Linked DNA regions of Algoriphagus machipongonensis. The protein of the gene in region 2 interacts with the protein of the main gene of each other region in a pairwise test. Links are inferred from orthologs where the notes say so. Each region holds a gene or a part of one and is shown on either strand. Other genes may lie near its edges.

Evidence for each region. The genes of interacting proteins can lie anywhere in the genome.
Region 1: the proteins of leuS (region 2) and ligA interact in binary tests that used the Escherichia coli proteins (3 or more experiments, as listed by UniProt). The link is inferred for Algoriphagus machipongonensis from one-to-one orthologs.

What each region holds. Positions count from the first base shown.
Region 1 is NZ_CM001023.1:3,737,458-3,741,268, reverse strand. Bases 1-3,118 are described here. They hold ligA (NAD-dependent DNA ligase LigA), read right to left. Parts: upstream 2,726-3,118; coding sequence 275-2,725; downstream 1-274. Other genes in these bases: dapA (4-hydroxy-tetrahydrodipicolinate synthase), read right to left, coding at 1-200. Outside these bases: ALPR1_RS15730 (sulfatase), read right to left, coding at 3,252-3,811. UniProt on the Escherichia coli protein: DNA ligase that catalyzes the formation of phosphodiester linkages between 5'-phosphoryl and 3'-hydroxyl groups in double-stranded DNA using NAD as a coenzyme and as the energy source for the reaction.
Region 2 is NZ_CM001023.1:1,580,506-1,585,187, forward strand. The notes cover bases 645-3,938. They hold leuS (leucine--tRNA ligase), read right to left. Parts: upstream 3,620-3,938; coding sequence 845-3,619; downstream 645-844. Other genes in these bases: ALPR1_RS06870 (glycosyltransferase family 4 protein), read right to left, coding at 645-743; ALPR1_RS06880 (amidohydrolase), read left to right, coding at 3,793-3,938. Also shown: more of ALPR1_RS06870, read right to left, coding at 1-644; more of ALPR1_RS06880, read left to right, coding at 3,939-4,682.

The DNA of each region.
Region 1 (3,811 bases), 2.2 Mb from region 2 along the record:
TCCAAACAAGCTTTCAATACCTGTTTCTTCTCTGCAGGTGCTAGCGTGGCACTTTCGCCGGTAGTTCCTAAAACTACCAGATAATCTACACCACCATCGATGACAAAGTCAATTAGTTTTTTGAGACCTTCGAAATCAATAGAACAGTCATCATGAAATGGGGTGACTAATGCTACGCCGGTGCCTTTTAATTGGATCATAATTTTGTAACTAGGTTTGGGACCTTAAAGATAAGGGGCTTCATTGAATTGCACTCAGGTGTTTTCTAAATTTGTTATTCTTCGAGCATTTTTAGGAAATCTTCTTCTGAAATTAATGGAATTCCCAGCTTTTGAGCTTTCTCTTTTTTACTTGGACCCATATCTTCTCCTTCAATGATAAAGTCTAACTTTTTAGAGACGGATGAAACATATTGACCTCCATGAGATTTGATGAAATCCACAATCTCATCTCTTTTGAACTGGTTTAGCTTACCTGAGGCTAAAATTTTCTTTCCTTCCAATGCATTTCCCAAGGATACAGTTTCAATTTGCTCCGCATCAAATTGAAGCCCTGATTTTTTCAATCTTGAAATAATGTCGAGATTTTCCTGTCGGGAGAAAAATTCATGAATACTTTGTACCAGGGTTTCACCCACGCCATTGATTTCTAAAAGTTCTTCTGTACTTGCTTCATTTAATTTGTCTATTGATCCAAAATGCTGAGCTAATAAGGCAGCAGTGTTTTCTCCAATATTTCTAACTCCTAATGCAAAAAGGACTTTTTCAAAAGGTTGCTTTTTGGAAGCAGCAATACCTTCCATCATATTGCTTATGACTCCTTCCTGAAAGGTGTTTGCCTTTAGCTTTTTGATTCGCTCTCTCAATTCTTGACTTAATTCAAGGTCTAAGTCCAAAAGAATTCTATGGACTGTTCCATGTCTTTTGGAGGCCTCTAAAATCGCTTCAAATTGAATGCGCCTTCCCAAGAATATTTCCAAGACTACAGCAACTGGAACATAGTCTTCCAATTTCGGTAAATCATGGGATTTTAGATTTCCAATGAGATAGTCCACCATGCCGGTATTGGCAGGAACTTTCTTTTTCCACTTCCTTATTTGTTCCTGAAATGCTTTGAGCTTTTCGAATAAAGGGAGTTCGGTATTTGCGGCTAGCCAGTCACTGATTTGCTTGAAAGAAATCTGCTCTGTCAATGCAAATAATGCTTTCTCAAGCTTGACAAAGAGCAGCCCCGTTCCTTCTAATTCGTATTGATCTTGGGACATTTCAAGCCCCAAAAGATCACTTTGTTTGGACTCTAAATCATAGATGTCTGCCGGGTTTTGTATAAATCCCTGATCGATTAATGCTCGGATTCTCTCTGTTCCTAGAGAGTCAATATCCATCGCTCTTTTATGAACAAAATGCTCAATTCTACCCAAAACTTGTGGAGGACAGTTGCTGGCATTTGGGCAAAAGTGCTTGGCTTCTCCCTCTTTCCTTTCCAGGGGAGTTCCACACTCAGGACATTCGCTGATATATTCTATTGGTTTAGAATCGGGTTTTCTCTGCTCTAAGGATACTCCCGTGATTTTCGGGATAATTTCTCCACCTTTTTCTACAAAAACCACATCGCCTGTATGAAGTCCCAATCGCTCAATTTCATTGGCATTGTGAAGAGAAGCTCGCTTTACGGTTGTTCCCGCAAGACTCACAGGAGCCAAATTAGCAACAGGTGTGATTGCACCTGTTCTGCCAACTTGATAGGTGACAGAGAGAAGTTCTGTTTCCGAACTCTCAGCTTTGTATTTATAGGCAATTGCCCAGCGAGGATTTTTGGCGGTAAAGCCTAATTCCTCCCGTTGTTCGTAATCGTTGATTTTTAAGACTACACCATCAGTATCCAGAGGAAGTGTAAAACGCTTCTCTCTCCAATCCTCAATATAGGTCAATACATCTTCGATGGTGTTGGTTTTTCTATAAGTTGGAGAAACATTGAAACCCCAGGATTCTATCAAAGAAATAGCCTCATCATGGGCGTTGACTCCGATATCTTCTCCCAATAACTGATAGAAATAACAATTAAGCCTGCGCTTAGCTACTACAGAACTATCCTGCATTTTCAAGGTTCCTGAAGCAGCATTTCTGGGGTTGGCCATGAGGGCTTCGCCATTTTCATTCCGCTCGGCATTGATTTTTTCAAACTCTCTATGCGGTAAAAAGATCTCTCCCCGAACCTCAAATCTCTCCGGGATTTTATCTCCTTTTACATAAAGAGGAATGTTTCTAATGGTCCGAACATTAGCTGTCACATCATCTCCTCTGGTACCATCCCCTCTGGTGACTGCTCTTACTAATTTCCCATTTTCATATACCAAACTGATCGCAACACCATCAAATTTCATTTCGCAGAAATACTCATAGGGATTTCCGCCAAGGCCTTTCTGTACTCTTTCATCAAAAGCGATTAATTCCTCTTTTGAATAGGTGTTTCCAAGGGATAGCATCTTATAAGCATGAACTACCGTTTCAAATTCCTTGGTGATGGTGCCTCCCACACGCTGACTGGGGCTGTCTGGCTGTAAAAGGTCTGGGAATTCGGTTTCCAATTGAACCAGTTCTTCTAGCAATTTATCAAACTCAAAATCCGAAATAACCGCCTGATCCTCCATGTAATACAATTGGTTATGGTGGTCAATTTCTTTGCTGAGTTGGGCGATTCTTTGGGCAGCTTCCTGGTGGTTCATGGTCAATTAGTGAAAATCTGGGCTTGTAAAAATAGGATTTGGTTTGGGAAGGAGCAATTGAATTTTAGGCTTTCATGTTTAGTTGAATTTTTTTAGTCACAAAGTGACGTAAAGAAATAAGCTAAGAGTTCTGGATGATATTTAAAGAAACATCAATTATTAAAATGCTTCATCCTTCACATTCATATTCATCTGGTCTATATCCTTTTCAAGTTATTTCCAGATACTTTTTCTTAAACTCCCACCAGAGTAGAGTTTTGATTTGAAGTCTTTGGTGATTACTCTCATCGAGGTAGACCTTTTGTAGGAGGTTTCGAAAATAATCTGTTGTATGTTTTCGACTTTGTATTTATCGTTTACCCATGGCCACAAGTGATTTTTGATCACTAAATGGTTTTTGTCCAGATAAAAATAATGAAGTTGGTAACCAAAGAATTCAAAGGTCATAGCTGAACTCAAAAGAACTATTCAATACCTTGAAAAAAAATGTTAAGAATGATAATTGAAGGAATTTAAGTTAACTATTCTAAAGTTTATCGTATGCTGCCTTAGGCCACAATACTGGCTCTTGAGAGGGTAAGTGCTTAGGTAAAATAGTAATCTTTTTTTCTGCCATATTTTGATTTAAAGCGTTTATCATTTCTTTGGCTTTTTCAGGTTGCGAAGCAAAAAGATTCTTTTGCTCACCAACATCTTCTTTAAGATTATACAACTCAAAAATTTCTTCTTCGAAAAAGTAAATCAACTTCCAATCACCCTTTATAAAGGAGGCCGAAGGTTTTACACCTCCATTAGAAAAGTCATTGCCGTTATATGTTACCCCGTCAAAACGATAGGGCATAAAAAAGAACATTGAACGGTCTTTAAATGCTTTTTGGGGTTCTTCTTTTTCTAAAACAGGCAACCAACTCATTCCATCAATTGCGTAATCATCAGGTATTTTTGTGTGCGTTGCTTCCAAAACTGTTGTATAAATATCTTCTATAACAAGAGGGGCATCAGAAACGGTTTGTTTTTTCACTTTTCCTGGCCAGCGTACGACACAAGGAACGCGAATACCTCCCTCATAATTTGAGGCTTTACCAC
Region 2 (4,682 bases):
AACTGATGTTTATTGTATAATTGAATTAGCTCATTTGGTGATTTTTTACCTAGAACTTTTACGTTGGGCATGGAAGTAGGATAGGCAGGATCTCCAATCAAAGTAAAACTCCAGTCTGGGTGACGGGATGCAAGTTCTTCAATTAGATCATAGCCTTTAATTTTGGCTCTGACTGAATGGGAGGTCCCTGTGGCAACACTTATAAATGAAAATGAGGGTCTTTCTTGGTTCAAGTCTTTCCAAAAATCTGTGTCGAACCCATTAGGAATGACTTTTATCTCGGTTTTGAGCTCAGGTATCAAATTTAATAAACCTTGCTTTTCAGAAATGGAGGAGTCATAACGGTAGTCTTGCTTGACTAATGCTTCAGCAACAGGGAGAATTAAATCACAGTTTTTGAAGCTGTAACTAGTCGCTTTTCTCAACCATTTTTTCCTGTAATTTCCATAGCCTATTTCAGCCATGTTGATGCAATCCATTCCTCCAGCCTGTATCAAGCATCTCTTTCTAAATACTTTTCCAAACCAAACGGGAAGGACAGAGTGGTAGCCCCCAAAAAAGCAGAGGTATTGTGAAGTTTTTGGTAAAAACCATAAGAGCTGAAAGAACTGTAAAATAAAGTAAAATGGAAGCTGTACTGGGTTCTGAGTGAATTCTAAAGCTTTTATTTCTAACTCATCCCCGATCATCTGCAGATCTCGATCTGTAAAGGCAGTTCGTACAGGGTGAATATAGAGAATCATTTTTTAAGCTTAGAAAAATAAAAATAGGGTTTAAAAAAGAGAAGGAGCAAAGAATCATCATGATAATGTTTCCTTGCTCCCTTATTATTGTTCAGGTTTTGTTAGACAACTAGGTTTACGATTTTACCTGGGACAATAATTATTTTCTTTGGAGCCTTTCCATCCAGCCATTTTTTAACAGTCTCATCTGCCAAAGCGGCCTCTTGTATTTGATCCTTAGAAAGAGAAAGGTCTAAGTTGATCTTCACTCTCATTTTACCATTGATCATCACTGGGTATTCAAAGGAGCTTTCTACAAGATAGCTTTCATCAAAAGCTGGGAATGTAGCTTTCGTGATGGATTCTTCATTACCCAATAAGCTCCATAGTTCTTCTGTGATATGCGGTGCATAAGGAGAAATCAAGATCGCCAAGGGCTCAAGAATTTTTCTTTTGTTAGATTTTAATGCAGTCAATTCATTCACACAAATCATGAAGCTTGATACCGAAGTGTTGAAAGAGAAATTTTCCATGTCCTCTTCCAATTTCTTGATAGCCTTATGCAGTGCTTTGTATTCCTTTTGACTTGGCTCAGCATCAGAAACCTGAAATTCACCGGCATTGTTATGGTATAAGTTCCACAGCTTTCTAAGGAATTTAAAAACTCCATCGATGCCATTTGTATTCCAAGGTTTGAATTGCTCCAATGGGCCCAAGAACATCTCATACAATCTCAAAGTGTCAGCTCCGTAACGCTCGATGATATCATCTGGATTGACCACATTGTATTTGGATTTAGACATCTTCTCTACCTCTGATCCGCAGATATATTTGCCGTCTTCCAAGATGAATTCAGCGTCTGCCAAATCTGGTCTCCAAGCCTTGAATTTGTCCAAATTCAGTTGGTCGTTGTAAACGATATTCACGTCCACGTGCATGGCAAAAGTATCGTATTGATCTTTCAAGCCGTGGCTCACAAACTGATTGGTTCCTTTTACTCGATAAACAAAGTTTGATCTACCTTGAATCATACCTTGGTTGATCATCTTTTGGAATGGTTCATCGATGCTTACTACACCCAAATCATATAAGAATTTGGTCCAGAACCTGGAATATAAAAGGTGTCCAGTCGCATGCTCAGAGCCACCGATATATAAATCTACAGATCCCCAATAATCAGTTTTTGCTTTATCAGCAAATTCACTTTCGTTTTTAGGGTCAGTATATCTAAAGAAATACCAGCTGGATCCAGCCCAACCTGGCATGGTACTTTTTTCCAATGGGAACTCACCATCTGCAGTTTTGTAAGTCCAATCTGTGGCGCGTGCCAAAGGTGGTTCACCATCTTCCGTTGGCAAGTATTTATCAACCTCCGGTAAAACCAAAGGCAAGTCTTTTTCATCTACTAGATAAGGAAGTCCTTCCTTGAAATAAACAGGAAGAGGCTCACCCCAATAGCGTTGACGGGTGAAAATGGCATCCCGCATTCTGTACTGGATTTTACCTTTACCAATCCCTTTTTCCTCCAAGAATTCGATGGCTTTGATCATGGCTTCTTTCATATACATATTAGAAATAAAGCCGGAATTGATGATGTATCCATCTTTGCCCGGGAATGACCCTTCTTCCATAGAACCTTCAATCACTTGTCTGATTTCAAGGTCAAAATGTTTGGCAAAATTGTAATCACGCTCATCATGAGCAGGAACGGCCATGACAGCTCCAGTTCCATAACCTGCCAAAACATAATCAGCCACCCAGATCTGAATTTCCTCACCATTAAATGGGTTAATGGCATAAGAACCTGTAAACGCACCTGAAATTGTTTTAACATCGCTCATTCGCTCACGCTCAGAACGGTTTTTGGCAACTTCAATGTAGGCTTCGGCTTGTTCTCTTTGATCTTCTGTGATCAGCGCTGCTGCTAAATCAGATTCAGGAGCCAAAGCCAAATAAGTAACACCATATATAGTATCCACTCTGGTGGTAAATACTTTGATTTTTTCTTCAGAGTCTTTGACGTCAAAAATTACTTCTGCTCCGATAGATTTCCCGATCCAGTTTCGCTGCATTTCTTTGATAGGCTCTGACCAATCCACTTTGTCTAAACCTTTCAATAATCGGTCGGCATAGGCAGTAATTCGCATTGACCACTGCATCATTTTCTTTCGCTCCACTGGGTGTCCACCTCGCTCAGAAAAACCATCTTTCACCTCATCGTTAGAAAGAACAGTTCCTAAGGCAGAGCACCAGTTAACCGTGGTTTCAGCTAAGAATGTTAATCTATATTTAAGAAGCATTTCTTGCTTTTCCTGATCGGAGAAAGCATTCCATTCGTCAGCAGAGAAAGTAGGAGTCTCATCATCGCAGACAGCCTTTACACTTGCATTTCCAATTGTTTCAAACTTTGAAATCAAAGATTCAATGGAAAGGGCTTTATCAGCATCTTGGTCGTAATAGCTGTTGAAAAGCTTCATAAAGATCCATTGGGTCCACTTGTAATAATCTGGATTGGAGGTTCTTACCTCTTTACTCCAGTCAAAAGCAAAACCAATGTTCTTTAATTGCTCCGTATATCTGGTGATATTTTGTTCGGTTGTAATAGCAGGGTGTTGCCCAGTCTGAATCGCATATTGTTCAGCAGGTAAGCCAAAACTATCGTAACCCATCGGGTGAAGTACATTAAAGCCTTTGAGTGCTTTAAATCGAGCGACGATATCGGAAGCAATATATCCCAGTGGATGGCCTACGTGAAGCCCAGCGCCTGAAGGATATGGAAACATGTCCAAGGTGTAAAACTTTGGTTTGTCAGGATTGACCTTAGCTAGGAACGTTTGATTCTTTTCCCAGTAAGCCTGCCATTTCTTTTCTATTTCCCTAAAAGTGTATTCCGCCATGATTGAACTTTTCTTAATTTTTTTAGCTAAACGCCTGCAAAAATAGGAAAATTGACTGGGTTTGGAATGAAAATTCCTAATTCCTCCTGTCTATTAATATTTCCCTTTGATCATTTTTTTGAAATCAACTCAGGTCTTTTTAGTATTTTCAGAAAAACCTAACCACCAATCATATGAAAATTATTACTAAATGGCGACAAACGCTTCTTGTTTGTTCCGCATTATTATGCTGCAATTTGGTTGTGGCGCAAAAAAAGCTTTCCGAAAAGAAACAGGAAGCTTTGAAGGAAGAGGTTGCGGCTATTGTAGGGCAGGAGGCTAAAATGAGCCAAGTGATGGTCGATAAGATTTTTAGTTTCGCTGAACTTGGCTTTCAAGAGGTTGAGTCTTCCAAGTACCTCACAGGAATTCTCCAAGAAAATGGGTTTGAAATAAAAACGGGTATTTCAGGTATTCCAACTGCCTGGTTTGCTACATGGAGTAATGGAGATGGGCCCGTCATCGCGTTAGGTTCAGATGTCGATGATATCCCAAAGGCTTCTCAATATCCAGGAGTTGCCTATCACAAACCTATTATAGATGGAGCTCCGGGACATGGGGAAGGTCATAATGCAGGGATTCCTCTTAATATTACTGCAGCTTTGGCGGTGAAGAAAATCATGGAAAGGGAAGATATCGGCGGAACGCTGATTCTATGGCCAGGAATTGCAGAAGAATTGGTTGCCTCCAAAGCTTGGTTCGTGAGAGATGGACTGTTTGATGATATAGATATCTGTATTTTCACCCATGTGGGTAGCAATTTGGGAGTAAGCTATGGACAGGCCTCCGGTACTGGCTTGATTTCCGTAGAATATACGTTTAGTGGTGAAGCCGCCCATGCAGCTGGTGCTCCTTGGAGGGGTAAAAGTGCATTGGATGCTGCTGAATTAATGAATGTAGGTTGGAATTATAGAAGAGAGCATTTAGATCCATTAAAGAGGTCACACTCTATTTTTACTGATGGTGGAGATCAGCCCAATGTGGTTCCTTCAAAAGCTTCTATTTGGTATTATTTCCGAGATGT